DNA from 3 places in the Mesorhizobium sp. W016 genome. Region 2 is predicted to be linked to each of the others. Evidence: predicted binding sites of a transcription regulator. Region 2 holds the regulator's gene; each other region holds the start of a gene.
The links. The regulator LexA, encoded in region 2, represses DNA repair genes until DNA is damaged. The targets are predictions, from matches to a motif close to TGTTCNNNNTGTGTTCNG.
Positions count from the first base shown of each region.

Region 1 (5,595 bases), 960 kb from region 2:
ACGGTTGCCGGTGGAGCGATCGGCGCGGTCACCGTGTCGTTCATCCAGACCGGCGTCGTGGCGGCGGGCCTGAGCGGCTTCTACGTCCAGTTCTTCAACGGGCTGATCATCATCCTGTCGCTGCTGGGGCACAAGTGGAACCAGGCGCGGTACAGGTGAGGGGCGGGCTAAATTGACGGGGACGCTCATGTTGCGGACCGCATGCCCCGACGACTGGGCAGACGCCCGTCGCTTCGTCATTCTAGGGCGGAGCAGGAGCGAAGCTCCGTCGCGTAGACCCTGGAATCCATTCCGCGACCTTGGAGTGCAGCTGCGCAGGATTCCGCACCGTGGCAACGCGTTGAAGACGCGGGATGGATCCTCGGGTCTACGCTGCGTCGCTACGCTCCTTGCTCCGCCCGTGGATGACGAGGCGGGGAGGGCTCCGCCAGACTACAACAATGTGGTCGCTTGTAGGACAACAGGACAAGCGGGCGCTCACACCGCCGCCACAAACCCGTCCAGCACGCGTTTCTGGCCGGCTTTGTCGAAGTCGATGGTCAGCTTGTTGCCTTCGATGTTGGAGATGTTGCCGTTGCCGAATTTCTGGTGGAAGACGCGGTCGCCGACGCTGAAGGGCGACGGCGTGTCGGCGACGGATTTGGCGACCAGTTCGCCGTCAATGGTGCGGCCTTTGACGCTGGTTCGGCCGGCGCCGTAGCCGGAGTCGGTCTCGCCATAGCCGATGCGCTCGACCTGGTGGCCGGAGCGCGAGCCCCAGTTGCGGTCGGTCGCCTCGGTGCGGTTGGCCTGCGCGCGCTGCCAGCCGGGCGTCGCATAGGTGTTGGAGAAGGCGCCGGATTTTTCCGCGCCGACATTGTCGAAGCGCGAGGCGCCGTAGGGGTTCTGCCGCCCTGCGCCCTGGCCGCCACGGCCCGACGCGAACGAACCGCCGCCATAGGAATTGCCGTAGCCGCCATAGGAGTTGCCGCTTTCGGCGACCTCGACATGGGCTTCCGGCAGTTCGTCCAGAAAGCGCGACGGGATGGTCGACTGCCACAGGCCGTGGATGCGGCGGTTGGAGACGAACCACAGATGCAGGTTCTTCTTGGCCCGGGTCAGGCCGACATAGGCGAGACGGCGCTCTTCCTCCAGGCCGGAGCGGCCGCCTTCGTCCAGCGCGCGCTGGTGCGGAAACAGGCCTTCCTCCCAGCCGGGGAGGAACACGGTCTCGAATTCGAGGCCCTTGGCCGAATGCAGCGTCATGATGTTGACGGCGTCAAGCTCGGCGTTCTGCTCGGCGTCCATGACCAGCGCGACATGCTCGAGGAAGGAGCGCAGCGATTCATACTCCTCCATCGAGCGGATCAGCTCTTTCAGGTTTTCCAGCCGGCCCGGCGCCTCGACCGAACGGTCGTTCTTCCACATGTCGGTGTAGCCGCTCTCCTCCAGAATGGTCTCGGCGAGCTCGGTGTGTGGCGTGGTTTCCAGCGCCTTCTGCCAGCGCTCGAAATTGGCCGCCACTTCGCGCAAGGCCGCGCGCGGCTTGGGCTTCAGCTCATCGCTTTCCGCGAGCTTGGCCGCGGCCTCCAGCATCGGGATGCGCAAGCTCCGCGCCGTGTCGTGGATCTGCCGGATGGTGGCTTCACCCAGGCCGCGCTTGGGGACATTGACAATGCGCTCGAAGGCGAGGTCGTCGGCGCCTTGGGCGACGACGCGGAAAAAGGCCAGTGCATCGCGGATTTCCATGCGCTCGTAGAAGCGCGGGCCGCCGATGACGCGGTAGTTGAGGCCGAGCGTGACGAAGCGGTCTTCGAATTCGCGCATCTGGAAGGAGGCGCGGACCAGGATCGCCATGTCGTTCAGCTTGTGCTTGGCACGCTGGTAGGTCTCGATGGTTTCGCCGACGGCGCGCGCTTCCTCTTCGGAATCCCACGCGGCGTGGACATGCACCTTCTCGTCGTCCTCGGCGACCTTCTCGGTGAACAGCGTCTTGCCGAAGCGACCCTCATTGTGGGCGATGAGGTGCGAGGCGGTGCCGAGGATGTGCGCGGTCGAGCGATAGTTGCGCTCCAGCCGGATGATGGTGGCGCCGGGAAAATCCTTGTCGAAGCGCAGGATGTTGTCGACCTCGGCGCCACGCCAGCCATAGATCGATTGATCGTCGTCGCCGACGCAGCAGATGTTGACTTTGTTTTCGCTCACGGGCCGTTCCGCGCCTGCCGGCGCGGGCCCTCGCAACGGCTCGGACGCCCGGTCGGGCATGCGGCCTTTGGCCGAGCGCGCTTTACCCTCCCCTGGATGGGGAGGGTCGCCGCGAAGCGGCGGGGAGGGGTGACTGGCGCCGGCGCTGCCACCCCCACCCGCGCCGCTACGCGGCGCGACCTCCCCCATCGAGGGGGAGGTAGGTCTTTGCGCCAGCAGCCGCAGCCACATGTATTGCGCGGTGTTGGTGTCCTGGTACTCGTCGACGAGGATGTATTTGAAGCGCTTGTGGTAGTCCTTCAGCACGTCCGTATTGGCGCGGAAGATGCGGATCGGGTGGCAGAGCAGATCGCCGAAGTCGCAGGCGTTCAGCGTCTTCAGCCGCTCCTGATAGGCCTTGTAGAGTTCCCGGCCCTTGCCGTTGGCGAAGCTGCGCGCGTCGCCCTCGGCAATGTCGGCGGGGCCTTGGCCCTTGTTCTTCCAGCCGTCGATCATCTGCGCGAACTGCTTGGCCGGCCAGCGCTTGTCGTCGAGACCTTCGGCCTGGATCAGCTGCTTGATCAGCCGTACGACGTCGTCGGTGTCGAGGATGGTGAAATCGGATTTGAGCCCGGCCAGTTCGGCGTGCCGCCGCAAGAGCTTGACGCCGATGGAGTGGAAGGTGCCGAGCCACGGCATGCCCTCGACGGCTTCGCCGACGAGATGGCCGATGCGCTGCTTCATCTCGCGCGCGGCCTTGTTGGTGAAGGTCACCGCCAGGATCTGGGAGGGGAAAGCCCTGCCGGTGGCCAGGATATGGGCGATGCGGGTGGTCAGCACGCGTGTCTTGCCGGTGCCGGCGCCGGCCAGCACCAGGACCGGGCCTTCGGTGGTTTCCACCGCCAGCCGCTGCTCGGGGTTCAGGCCGCTGAGATAATCGGGCGCGCTGTTGGGTCCGCTGCGGGCCGCCATGGCGCGCGCCGCTATGCCCGACGGGGCCGCGGGCCGCGCGTTGGGTTCGTCAAAAAAGGGCATGTCTTCCGCAAAGCCGGACATCTCCCCCGAATGTAGTGATTCGGGAGCGAAAGACCAGAAGTGTCTACGTTTTGTTCTGGTTTGGAAGTGAGATTCTGGGGCGCAGTGCGAATTTCATCGTCCCGACGCCGGACAATGTCGTGGAGGTGCTGCAGCGTGGGAGCGGAATGAAGTCGAGCGTTTGCTCTCGCCTTATGCTGGCAGGGCCAGCTTGACACACGCGGCCTGGGGGAGAAAGCTGGCGACAGGGCAGGGGCGGCTGCCCGTGAGGCGCTGCAAAGCGCATCAGTCGAAGGAGTATCGTCTTGGCTGTCGTCATCACCTCCCTCATCCTGTTCCTCATCGGCCTCGCACTTGGCGGCGGCGGCGTCTGGCTCGCGATGCTGGGCGGCAGCTGGTACTATGTCATCACCGGTCTCGCCTTCCTGATCGCCGCATGGCTGCTCTTCCGGCGCAAATCGACGGCGCTCTGGCTCTACGCGGCGATCGTGCTCGGCACGCTGGCCTGGGCGGTGTGGGAAATCGGCTTCGACTGGTGGGAACTCGGACCGCGCGGCGGCATCATCGTGCTTCTGGCGCTGTGGCTGCTGACGCCTTGGGCAAGGCGGGGCCTGACCGGCCCCGACGCGCGCGCGCCGCTCATTCTGGCCGTGCTCGCATCGCTCGCCGTCGCCGGTTATTCGATGACGGCCGATCCCAAGGACATCGCCGGCGACCTCAGCGCCGACAAGGTGACGCCGACTGCCGATCTCGGCGGCAATGTGCCTCCCGGTGAATGGCACTTCTACGGCCGCACGCAATTTGGCCAGCGCTATTCGCCGCTCGACCAGATCACGCCCGACAATGTCGCCAAATTGCAGCCGGCCTGGACCTACCAGACCGGCGACGTGAAAGGGCCGGACGATGTCGGCGAAACCACCTACCAGGTGACGCCGCTGAAGGTGGGCGATGCGCTCTATATCTGCACGCCGCACAATTTCGCCATCGCCATCGATGCCGCCACCGGCAAGGAGAAATGGCGTTTCGATCCCAAGATCAAGCTCGACAAGGACCGCCAGCACCAGACCTGCCGCGGCGTGTCCTACTATGCCGATGCCAAGATCGCCGCCGGCCAGCCTTGCGCGACTCGCGTCTACCTGCCGACATCGGATGCGCGGCTGATCGCGCTCGACGCCGCCAACGGCCAGGTCTGCCCGTCCTTCGCCGAAGCCGGCACGCTCAATCTGTTGACCAACATGCCGTATCCGAAGTCGGGCTATTATTACTCGACCTCGGCGCCGCTGATTGCGGGCGGCAAGATCATCATCGGCGGCGCGGTCAACGACAATTATTCGACGCAAGAGCCGTCCGGCGTCATCCGGGCCTTCGACGTCGACACCGGCGCCCTGGTGTGGAACTGGGATTCCGGCAATCCGGACCAGACAACGCCGCTGGCGGCAGGCCAGACCTACACCCACAACTCGCCCAACATGTGGTCGACGGCAAGCGCCGACGAGAAGCTCGGCCTGCTCTATGTGCCGCTCGGCAACCAGACGCCGGACCAGCTCGGGATGGGCCGCAGCGCCAATGTCGAGAAGTTTTCCTCCTCGATCACCGCGCTCGATCTGGCCACCGGACAAGTGCGCTGGGTGCGGCAGACCGTGCATCACGACCTCTGGGACATGGATGTGCCGGCACAGCCGACCCTGGTCGACATCACCACCGCTGCCGGCGTCGTTCCGGGCCTGGTTGGACCGACCAAGCAGGGCGACCTCTACGTGCTCGACCGGCGCAGCGGCGAGCCGATCATCCCGATCAAGGAAGTGCCGGCGCCGGGCGGCGCTGTCGAGGGCGATCACACGTCGCCGACGCAGCCGGTCTCGGATCTCTCCTTCAATCCGAGGCCGCTGACCGGCGCCGACATGTGGGGCATCACCATGTTCGACCAGCTGGCCTGCCGGATCGAATTCCAGGGCCTGCGCTACGAGGGCCGCTATACCCCGCCATCGGTGCAGGGCTCGCTGGTCTATCCCGGCAATTTCGGCACCTTCAACTGGGGCGGCGTCGCCGTCGACCCGGTGCGGCAGGTGATGTTCGGCATGCCGACCTATCTGGCGTTCAAATCGCAGCTCATTCCGCGCGACCAGGTGCCGCCCCCGGATGAGGGGCGCGGCAGCGAACAGGGGCTGAACCGCAATGAGGGCGCGCCCTATGCGGTGGTGATGGGGCCGTTCCTGTCGCCGCTCGGCGTGCCCTGCCAGGCGCCGCCATGGGGCTATGTGGCGGGAGCGGACCTCAGAACCGGCAAGATCGCCTACAAGCACCGCAACGGCACCGTCTATGACATGACGCCGTTGCCCTTACCGCTGAAGGTCGGTGTTCCCGGCATTGGCGGGCCGATGATCACCGCCGGCGGCG
Region 1 is NZ_JBTTIF010000002.1:4,867,881-4,873,475, reverse strand. Features, by position in the region: gene ACYG9V_RS24165 (ABC transporter permease) at 1-159, shown strand, start outside; gene ACYG9V_RS24160 (ATP-dependent helicase) at 478-3,219, opposite strand; gene ACYG9V_RS24155 (glucose/quinate/shikimate family membrane-bound PQQ-dependent dehydrogenase) at 3,504-5,595, shown strand, end outside.
Region 1: a site for LexA is predicted at 3,260-3,277, ahead of ACYG9V_RS24160 (ATP-dependent helicase). Genes of this name have one in related genera too.

Region 2 (5,595 bases):
CCGCCGCCGCTGACCGCGCGGCTCTCCTCGGCAATCGAGAGCGCGCGCGAAAACATTGCCGACCATATCAGGGGCAAGATCGGCGGCGCCGAAGGCGAGATTGCCGCGGCGTTGATTGTCGGGGTGCGCGCCGGCATCCCGGACGAGGTCAACGAAGCGATGCGGCGCACCGGCATCTACCACATCATCTCCATCTCCGGCCTGCACATGGCGCTGGTTGCCGGCACCATCATGGCGTTGCTGCGTGGCGCCTTTGCGCTGTTTCCCGATTTCTCTTCGCGCCGGCCGGTGAAGAAATATGCGGCCGCGGCAGCGCTTGTCTCGATCGCCGCCTATCTCGTTATTTCAGGCGTCGTGGTTGCCGCCGAGCGCAGCTTCATCATGCTGGCGGTCATGCTTGTCGCCGTGCTGTTTGATCGCGCCGCACTCACCATGCGCAATCTGGCGATCTCCGCCATTGCCGTCATCCTGGTGTCGCCGCACGAGGTGGTCGGTCCCAGCTTCCAGATGTCGTTTGCCGCCACTGCCGCCCTTGTCGGCGCCTATGCCGGCTGGGCCGATTACCGCGCCGACAAGGTGAGAACGCCGCTGGCAAAGCGCTCCTTCGTCGGCTTCCTGTCGCGAAAATTCGCGCTGGCCATGGGCGGCCTCGCCATGACCTCGATCATCGCCGGCAGTGCAACCTTGCTGTTCGCCATCTGGCATTTTCAGCGTGTGTCGCCGCTCAGCCTGATCGCCAATCTGGCCGTGATGCCGATTGTTTCGTTGATCGTCATGCCCTTTGCCGTGCTCAGCGCACTGGCGATGCCGTTCGGCGCCGACGGGCCGCTCCTCTATGTGATGGGCAAGGGTCTGATGGCGATGATCGCTATATCGGCCTGGATTTCCGAGCGCTCGCCGGTCGACGCCGTCGGGCTGATCTCCATCCGCTCGGTGCTGTTGGTGGCGGTCGCCCTCGTCATCGCCACCATGGCCACCACCTGGCTCAGGCTGGCGGCCGTGCCTTTCGCGCTGGCCGGCCTGTTGACGGTGCCGCAGGTGCTTACGCCCGACGTGCTCATATCCGAGGACGCGCATCTGGTGGCCATGCCGATAGGTGGCGGCGAACTCGCCCTCAACCGCGAACGCTCCAACGAATTCACCACGGACAATTGGAAACGGGCGCTGCGGGCCGAAACCATTATCCCGCCCGAGATTTTCGAGGCAACAGATACGCGGTTCGATCTCGATCCGCTCGATCTGCCGCCCGGGTCGCCCTTCTATTGCATGGGCGATCTCTGTATCGCCCGGCACCCTTCCGGAGCCATTGTAGCGCTTGCGAAAGACCGCAAGACGGCGCGGCCGGCCTGTGCCTTCGCGAGCCTGATCGTCATCGATGACGCCACCGCCTACAATCCGTGCCGCGACCCGCTGGTGCTGGTCGTGACGAAGAAACAGCTGGCCCGCGACGGCAGCGCCGCCGTCTTCTTCGATCCGCAATCGGCAGCTGCAGCGCCAACCATCCGCTTCGCCGTCGACAAGCCGTATCGCCCCTGGCACGAGCAACGCCGCTTCTCCCGCGAAGCGCGCGGCCTGCCGCCTTACAACCAGCGTGAAAAATACAAACCCAAGCCGGCTCAGTAGCGCCGGATCAATCCGACAAGCTTGCCCTGCACCTTCACCCTGTCCGGTCCAAAAATGCGGGTCTCGTAGGCCGGGTTGGCGGCTTCCAGGGCGATCGAGGCGCCCTTGCGGCGGAAGCGTTTCAGGGTCGCTTCCTCATCGTCGACCAACGCCACCACGATCTCGCCGGGGCTGGCTGTGTCGGCATTGCGGATGATGACCGTGTCGCCATCGAAAATGCCGGCCTCGATCATCGAATCACCCTTGACCTCGAGCGCGTAGTGTTCGCCGCCCATGATCATATCGGGCGGCACCGAGATCGAATGGGTCTGATGCTGGATGGCGTCGATCGGCACGCCGGCGGCGATGCGTCCCATAACCGGGATTGAAATCGCGGAAACGGCATCGTCATTGCCGGCCGACATCGAACGCGACGGCGAGCCCGGCTTGATCTGGCGGCCGAGACCGCCTTGGCCCATCGCGCCTTGTCCTTGGCCGCCTTGCCCTTGGCCGGTTTGACCAAGACTGCCCTGAATCACGCTCGGCGAAAACTTCCTCGCCGCATTGAGGCCTGGTGCGATCGAGTCGGGCAGCCGCAGCACTTCCAGCGCGCGCGCCCGGTTCGGCAGCCGGCGAATGAAACCGCGCTCCTCAAGCGCCGTGATCAGGCGGTGGATGCCGGACTTGGAGGCGAGGTCGAGCGCTTCCTTCATCTCGTCGAAGGACGGCGGGATTCCGCTCTCCTTCAGGCGTTCATGGATGAACATCAGAAGCTCATGTTGTTTGCGCGTCAGCATCGCGGCCCCCAAGGGTTCTGAAACCAGAATCAGAAAAAACAAACCCAGAACAAACACTATCTGTTCCAGTTGTGTTCCGCAACCTTTTAAAGTTTAATGAATGTGTTGACGTTTTGTTCAGCGTAACGTTCGGCGCTGCGAGCGCCGCCTGCGCCCCGTTGCCAGCAACGGGGTGAAACGAAGACAAAGTGCCCTGCGTCGTCGGCTACGATCGCCGCTTCCTTTTCGGACGGGGCTGCGCAGCATCCGCGCGGGGTTCTCTCTGGGCATAGACCCGCAGCGTGTAGCCGATGTGAGCGGTCATCAGAGTTTTCGCACGTTCGACGTCGCGATCGAGGGCCGCTTCCATCAGGGCGGTATGGTGTTCGATCGCCACGGCGTCGCGCAGGGCCGCCACGGCCTTCCGGTGTCCGTCCGTGCGGCCGGCGGCGGCGCGCAGCGTCGGGGCCAGACCCAGAAAGCGGTGATGGCGATGCAATTGGTCGGAAATCGTTGCATTGAAGCGCAGCAGCCAGCTGGATGTCGCGGCACTGAGCAGCGCCGCATGGAAGGCATCGTGTTTTTCGTACCACGCGTCGACCGCATCATCCGATGGATCGTCGAGAACAGACCCGCACCGTGAGAGACGATAGTGGGCGGCAACGACCGCGTCTTCCCACTCACGGTCGCCCTTCTCGATCGATTCCACCAGCAGGGGCAGTTCGACCACCAGCCGCGCACGTGCCAAATCCTCGAGCTCCGCCCGAGAGACGGGAGCGACCGCAAACCCGCGGTTGCTGATGGCGGTCACAAGCCGTTCCGCCTCCAGCCGCGACAGCGCCTCGCGCAACGGCGTCCAGCCGATGCCGTAGGTGTTGCGCAGCGTGCTCAGCTTCAACGGCGCGGCAGGCGCCAGCCGGGTCGCAAGAATATCGCGCCTGAGCAGGCGATAGGCCACTTCCGTCTTCGAGGTCTGCTCGTCATCCAGCATCGTGATCCATCAGACATAAACGCTCGGGCGGATCATTATATATCAAAGCCTTTCAATGGGTGAATTATATATAATGTTTGACAGTTCAAGGGCGACCACTCAAGATCACCGGCATGTTTGGGCGGCAGGCTCCGCCGCGCGCGTTTGTCCATGGAGGGGCGCCGGATCATGAGCACGACACCCGATCTCGCTACAATCGAAGCAATGGATGCCGCCGATCCGCTGCGCTCCATGCGTGAACGCTTTGTCTTGCCGCAAGGCGTGATTTATCTCGACGGCAATTCCCTGGGCGCCGCGTCAGCGGTCGTCTTCAGCGAACTGCAGCAGGCCGCCACGCAGGAATGGGCGCACGACCTCATTCGCGCCTGGAACACCGCCGGCTGGTTCAACATGCCGGTGGAACTCGGAGATCAGCTCGGGCGACTGATCGGCGCGGCTGATGGGCAGACGGTGGTCTGCGACACAACCTCGATCAACATCTACAAGCTGCTGCACGCAGCGCTCGGCATGCGGCCGGATCGGTCGGTCATCGTTGCCGAGGGCGACAGTTTCCCGACCGACCTCTACATGGCCGAAGGCGTCGCCTCGACCCGGCCGGGAACGCGGCTGCGGCTGGAGGGCGTCGACGCGGCCGCAATCGAGGAGCTGATCGACGACAGCGTTGCCGTCATCCTGGTCAACCACGTCAACTACAAATCCGGCCAGTTGCGCGACATGGCGGCGCTGACGCGCAAGGCACATGACGCCGGCGCGCTGATCATCTGGGATCTCTGCCACACGGCCGGCGCCTTGCCGGTCGAACTTGACCGTGCCAATGCCGATTTCGCCGTCGGCTGCACCTACAAATACCTCAATGGCGGCCCGGGCTCGCCAGCCTTCATCTACGCGGCCGAGCGCCACCATGACGATGCCCACCAGCCGCTCAGCGGCTGGTGGGGCCATGCGCGGCCCTTTGCCTTCGAGCAGGGCTTTGCCGTCGGCAGCGGCATTCGCCGCTTCCTGTGCGGAACGCAGCCGGTGCTGTCGATGCGGGCGCTCAAGGGCGCGCTCGATATCTGGAACGACGTCGATATGGCGGCGGTGCGCAGAAAAAGCATCGCGCTGACCGACCTGTTTATCCAGCTCGTCGAAGCCAGATGCGGCGCCTACCGGCTTGAACTGGAAAGTCCTCGCGACGGCAGCCAGCGCGGCAGCCAGGTGTCGTTCCTCCATCCGCATGGCTATCAGGTGATGCGCGCGCTGATCGAGCGCGGCGTGATCGGCGATTTCCGGGCGCCGTCGACCATCCGTTTCGGCTTCACGCCGCTCTATGTCGGATATGGCGATGTCTGGCAGGCGGTCGAAGTCCTGGAGGATATTCTGCGCACCGGCGCCTGGCAGGACGCCCGCTTCGCGGTGAAGACCGCGGTTACGTGAGAAACCAGAGCAATTTCAGGAAAAGTGTGAAGCGGTTTTCCGTCCGAAATTGCGTCAATCAAAGAGCTAGAGCATTTCGCCGTTTCCGTTAAACGGTGAAATGCTCTAGAGCCGGGTGCGGACCGTCCAGAGCTCCGGAAACAGCACGACCTCCAGCATCTTCTTCAGATAGGAGGCGCCTGAGGTGCCGCCGGTGCCGCGCTTCAAGCCGATGATGCGCTCGACCGTTGTGACGTGGTTGAAGCGCCAGCGGCGGAAGTAATCCTCGAAGTCGACCAGCTTCTCGGCCAGTTCGTAGAGCATCCAGTAGCGCTGCGGGTCGCGGTAGACGGTTTGCCAGGCAGCCAGCACGTCTTCGTTCTCACCGCGCGTCTCGCGCCAGTCCGTGCGCCCGGCATCGGCGCCGATGTCGAAGCCATTGCGCGCCAAAAGCAGAAGCGCCTCGTCGTACAGCGACGGCGTGGCCAGGATCGCTTCCAGCCTGTCCGTAAGATCGCGCCGGTGCTTGTGCGGCCCGAGCATGGCTAGGTTGCGGTTGCCGGCCATGAACTCGATGGCGCGGTACTGCCACGACTGGAAGCCCGAGGATTGGCCGAGCGCGTCGCGAAACTCGGTGTATTCGCTTGGCGTCATCGTGCGCAGCACGTCCCAGGCATTGTTGAGCTGCTCGAAGATGCGCGCGACGCGCGACAGCATCTTGAAGCTCGGTTCGAGGCGGTCGGCGCGGATCGAGCGGATCGCGGCGCCGATCTCGTGCAAAGCGAGCTTCATCCACAATTCCGATGTCTGATGCTGGATGATGAACAGCAT
Region 2 is NZ_JBTTIF010000002.1:3,906,231-3,911,825, forward strand. Features, by position in the region: gene ACYG9V_RS19415 (ComEC/Rec2 family competence protein) at 1-1,623, shown strand, start outside; gene lexA (transcriptional repressor LexA) at 1,617-2,399, opposite strand; gene ACYG9V_RS19425 (GntR family transcriptional regulator) at 2,605-3,369, opposite strand; gene kynU (kynureninase) at 3,538-4,785, shown strand; gene kynA (tryptophan 2,3-dioxygenase) at 4,891-5,595, opposite strand, start outside.

Region 3 (5,595 bases), 480 kb from region 2:
CCAGCAGGATCTTCTTGGTCTTGATGCCGCTTGCCATTTTGTCAGCCTGTCAGGTCATTCCTGGTCAAATCACCGGGCAAATCAATCGGTTGTCGCTGTCGGTTGCACGGCCTTGGCAGCAGCAGCCTGGTCGGCGGCGTTGACTGCCGCCTCACTGCGCTGCGCCGGCACCAGCAGCCTGGTGTTCTGGACGCCGTATTTCCAGGGATCGACCATCTGCATGGCCGTATTGGCGGCCTGTGCGTTGCCGGCGGCAATCGTCGGTCCCTCGGAGCGGACATAGTCGTCGCTGGTGCAGCCGCCGGCGAGGCCGGCGATCAGCAGGGCGATGCATGATTCCACGCGCATGGCTTCAATCCTTCGGCAGGTCGAGGAAATGCCCGACGGTGGTGACCGCGGCCGGCTGTGCCGTACTGCCGCTGGCCATTGCCACTGCACGATTGGCTTCGGACGATTTCACTTCCTCGGTGTTGTTGAGGAAATAGTCGACATTGCTGGCCGGCTGCGTGCCGTCGGTCGGCTCGAGCAGCTTCTTCGACGGATCAACCGGCTTGACCAGATAGGGGGTGACGATGATCACCAGATCGGTCTCGCGCCGCTGATAGGATTTGGAGGAGAACAGCGAGCCGAGCACCGGCAGCTTGCCGAGGCCGGGAAGACGCGATGTGGTAATGTCGTTCTGTGACTGCAGCAGGCCGGCGATCATGAAGCTCTGGCCATTCTTCAGGTCGACGGATGTTTTGGCGCGGCGCACGATAAAGCCCGGGACCGAGATATTGCCGATATTGTAGGAGGCCGAAGCGTCGATCGAGGACACTTCCGGCGCGATGTCGAGGCTCACCAGCCCGTCCTTGAGAACCGTCGGCGTGAAGTCGAGGCTGACGCCGTATTTCTTGTAGCTGACGGAAATCTTGCCATTGTCCTCGGAGACCGGGATCGGGAACTCGCCGCCGGCGAGGAAGCTTGCCGTCTGGCCCGAGCGGGCGATCAGGTTCGGCTCGGCCAGCCGCCTGGCGAGACCACGTTCCTCCAGCGCCTTGATGGCGACGTCGATCGACAGGCCGTTGGACAGCAGCCGGCCGATGATCTCGCCATTGCCGGCTCCCGGCACCGAGCCCGGCTCGAGGGTGACGTCGCGCCCGCCAATGCCGTAAGCGAAATTGGCGCTGTATTTGGCGCCGAGATCCTGTCCGGCCTGGCGATTGATCTCGACGAAGCGGACGTTGAGCTGAACCTGCTGCGAGGACGAGATGTTGACCGAATTGATCACTTCTTCATTGCCGGAGAAGCGGCTGGCGATCTTGCTTGCCTTCTCGGCGGCGACCGCGTCATCGGCCTCGCCCGACAGCACGACGCGGCCATTGGCCGAGCCGACCTTGATCTTGGCGTCCGGCACGCTGGCGCGAATGGTGCTGGCCAGCTGGTCGGTGTCCAGCGTCACCTCGATGTCGACGGTGCCGACCAACTGCTTGTTCTCGTCGAACAGCGCGATGCCGGTGGTGCCGAGATTGTTGCCCAGCACATAGAAGGATTTGTCGGTCAGCGGATTGACGTTGGCGATCTCCGGATCGCCGATGACGATCTGGTAGAAGGCGGCATTGGTCATGACCGTCTTCGGCTTGCCCTTGGCTACCTTGATCGACGCATTCGTTGTCGACGAGACATGGACGATATCGTTGTCGGCCTTGGCTGGCGCACTGAGGCCGAGCATTGCGGCCGCGGCCAGGCAAGCCCCCACCGCAAGCGCCCGCATTGGGCGCAGCCCTTTCGTCGTTCGAAATGCATGAAGTCCCGACATCTGTCCCGTCCCTCGCCCGGTCCCCACCGGCAGTTATTGCTGGTCCCGCGCAGGAACCTGGTATTCTTCGACCTGCGTGCCGCGCGTCACGATGATCGTCTTGAATTTCGGCTTCTCAGGCTCCTTGGTCGCGGCAGTGAACAGCGCGCCGGCAGCGGCCTGGACGCCGGAGGCGACCGATCCGCCGAAGGACGAGATGGTGGTGACGCCGTCCTTGGCGGCCCCTCCGTCTGCGGCCGAGCGGAGCGACAGCGACAAGGTGCCGACGGTGCGGGCAAGCGCCACTTTCTGCGCGCCTTCGGTCGTCACCTCGATGGTGACGGAATTGGCGATCTGCGGTGTGGTCTGGCGCTCGTCGGCGCCCTGCCCCACGGTCAGCACCTTGGCGTCGGAGACGACGATCTCGGAGGTAACGGTCGATCCGGCAGCGCCCTGCGCGTTCTTGGCCACTTCCTGGATTTCGCCCGCATCGCGTGTCAGCACCACGTCGACCCGGTCGCCCGGCATGACGAAGCCGCCGACACCGGCGATCTCGTCGGTGCGGATTGTCACCGCCCGCATGCCGGGCGTCATCATGTTTGATAGCGTCGCGCGGCCGTTCGGCCCCGACAATTTGCTGATCAGCACCGGCTCGTTGACCTCGATCGGCGACAATACCACGCGGCTGCCTTCGGCGAGCAATGCATTGACTGTGGTGAACGCGCCCTGCGGCACCGAATCCTCGGACCATGGGATTTCGCTGAGCTGCGCCCGGTCAAGCTCCATGCCGTAACGCAGCGGCGCGTTGGCCACCACTATGGTCTTGAAGACGACCTTGGGGACGGCGGGCGCCGGGATCGACGCCGTTTTCTCTTCGGCATCGGCCTTGGCCTGGCTTTTCACCCAGAAATCCGCGGCAAAGATTGAAATCGCGCCGAAGACGGCAGCGATGCCAATCATCGTTATGGCCTTGCCCCTCACAACCAACCCCTGACATTCGTGGTCTTTTGTTTTGTTGGAGCGACGCTAGGCCGCTTTGTTAAAGATTCAGGAATCGCGGCCGCTCCGCACGGACCTATTCCGCCGGCTTGGTTATCGAAAGGTTTTAGGATAAGAAGGGTTTAATCCCCGAACGTAACAGGAACTTCCGTCGCTTGGCGCCGAAAAGCGTGGCAGTATCGACGGGTGATTCGCGGCACGGATTCTATGGTAGGCATGGACGACAACAACGATCTTTTCGGCAATCTGGAAAAGCAGCCCCAACTGGCTCGGACACCTTCGCGCCCGGCCGACCCGCTGGTGCAGGCCACGAAGCGTCCTGCCGCGACCAAGGACGGCAGCGAGGGCTATAGCGCCGCCGACATCGAGGTGCTGGAGGGGCTGGAGCCGGTGCGGCGCCGTCCCGGCATGTATATTGGCGGCACCGACGACAAGGCGATGCACCATCTGTTTGCCGAGGTCATCGATAATTCGATGGACGAGGCGGTCGCCGGCCATGCCACCTTCATCGATGTCGAGCTGTCGGCCGACGGATTTCTGACCGTCACCGACAATGGCCGCGGCATTCCGGTCGATCCGCATCCGAAATTCAAGAAACCGGCGCTCGAAGTCATCATGACGACGCTGCATTCGGGCGGCAAGTTCGATAGCAAGGTCTATGAGACCTCCGGCGGTCTGCACGGTGTCGGCGTCTCGGTCGTCAATGCGCTGTCGGACCATCTCGAAGTCGAAGTCGCGCGCGGTCGCCAGCTTTACCGCCAAAGGTTCTCGCGCGGCGTTCCGGTGAGCGGGCTGGAGCAGCTCGGCGAAGTGCACAACCGGCGCGGCACCAAAATCCGCTTCCATCCCGACGAGCAGATTTTCGGCAAGGGCGCCGCCTTCGAGCCGGCGCGGCTCTATCGCATGACCCGCTCGAAAGCCTATCTGTTCGGCGGCGTCGAGATCCGCTGGAGCTGCGACCCATCGCTGATCAAGGAAAAGGACCAGACGCCCGCCAAGGCGGAGTTCCATTTCCCCGGCGGCTTGAAGGACTATCTCAAGGCATCGCTTGGCGACGACTTCCAGGTGACCCGCGAGATCTTCGCCGGCAAGAGCGAAAAACAGGGCGGCCACGGCTCGCTGGAATGGGCGGTGACCTGGTTCGGCGGTGACGGCTTCGTCAACTCCTACTGCAACACCATCCCGACCGGCGAAGGCGGCACGCATGAGGCCGGCTTTCGCAATGTGCTGACGCGCGGGCTTCGGGCCTATGCCGACTTGGTCGGCAACAAGCGCGCCTCGATCGTCACCTCCGAAGACGTTATGATCTCGGCGGCCGGCATGCTGTCGGTTTTCATCCGCGAGCCGGAATTCGTCGGCCAGACCAAGGACAGGCTGGCAACGATCGAAGCCATTCGCATTGTCGAGACCGCCATCCGCGATCCCTTCGACCACTGGCTGGCCGACAATCCGCAGGAAGCCTCCAAGCTGCTGGAATGGGTGATTGCGCGCGCCGACGAGCGGGTGCGCCGGCGCCAGGAAAAGGAAGTGTCGCGCAAGAGCGCGGTGCGCAAGCTGCGCCTTCCCGGCAAGCTCGCCGACTGCACGCAGAACGCCGCCGCGGGCGCCGAACTGTTCATCGTCGAAGGCGACTCGGCCGGCGGCTCGGCCAAGCAGGCGCGCGACCGTGCGAGCCAGGCGGTGCTGCCGCTGCGCGGAAAAATCCTCAACGTCGCCAGCGCCGGCAACGACAAGCTCGCCGCCAACCAGCAGATATCGGACCTGATTCAGGCGCTCGGTTGCGGCACGCGCTCGAAATACCGCGACGAGGATTTGCGCTACGACCGCGTGATCATCATGACCGACGCCGACGTCGACGGCGCTCACATAGCCTCGCTGCTGATCACCTTCTTCTACCAGGAAATGCCGAACCTGGTGAATGGCGGCCATCTCTATCTGGCGGTGCCGCCGCTCTATTCGATCCGGCAAGGCGGCAAGGTTGCCTATGCCAGGGACGATGCGCATAAGGACGAGCTGTTGCGCACCGAATTCACCGGCCGCGCCAAGGTCGAGATCGGCCGCTTCAAGGGCCTGGGCGAGATGATGGCCGCGCAGCTCAAGGAAACCACCATGGACCCGAGGAAGCGCACGCTGCTCAGGGTCGATGTTATCGACGCCGTGGCCGCGACCAAGGATGCTGTCGACGCGCTGATGGGCACCAAGCCGGAAGCCCGCTTCCGCTTCATCCAGGAACGCGCCGAATTCGCCGCGACGGAAGTGCTGGATATCTGAGCGCCGGCCAACTCTTCGTTTGACGCAGTTCCGGGCGGAAAACCGTTTCACACTTTTCCTGGAACTGCTCTAGCCTGCGCTTCCGATACGGAGACCAGCTTGTGATCTGGGCGCGGCTGAAGAGCTACTTCGAAACTAGTTTGGCGGGCCTGACGCAGCCGACGCGCTCGGATTGGATTTTCGCCCTGCGCACGGTTTCGGCCGGTCTGATCGCGCTTCTCGCTGCTTACGCGCTAAAACTCGACCACCCGCAATGGGCGATGATGACGGTCTTCATCGTCGCCCAGCCGGTCGCCGGCATGGTGCTGGCGAAAGGTTTTTACCGGCTGCTCGGCACGCTGGCCGGTGGACTTGCGGCGATCGGCATCACCTCGGTTTTCGGCACCAATCCCTGGCTGCTGGTCACGGCGCTATCCGTCTGGATTGGGCTGTGCACGCTGGTTTCGTCGCTGCTGCGCAATCCGGAAGCCTATGGCGCCGCACTTGCCGGCTATACCGCGATGATCATTGGGCTGCCGGCTTTCGGCCAGCCGCATGTGATCGTCGAT
Region 3 is NZ_JBTTIF010000002.1:4,382,779-4,388,373, forward strand. Features, by position in the region: gene ACYG9V_RS21825 (AAA family ATPase) at 1-37, opposite strand, end outside; gene ACYG9V_RS21830 (hypothetical protein) at 82-348, opposite strand; gene ACYG9V_RS21835 (type II and III secretion system protein family protein) at 353-1,753, opposite strand; gene cpaB (Flp pilus assembly protein CpaB) at 1,832-2,737, opposite strand; gene parE (DNA topoisomerase IV subunit B) at 2,993-5,047, shown strand; gene ACYG9V_RS21850 (FUSC family protein) at 5,149-5,595, shown strand, end outside.
Region 3: a site for LexA is predicted at 2,906-2,923, ahead of parE (DNA topoisomerase IV subunit B). Genes of this name have one in related genera too.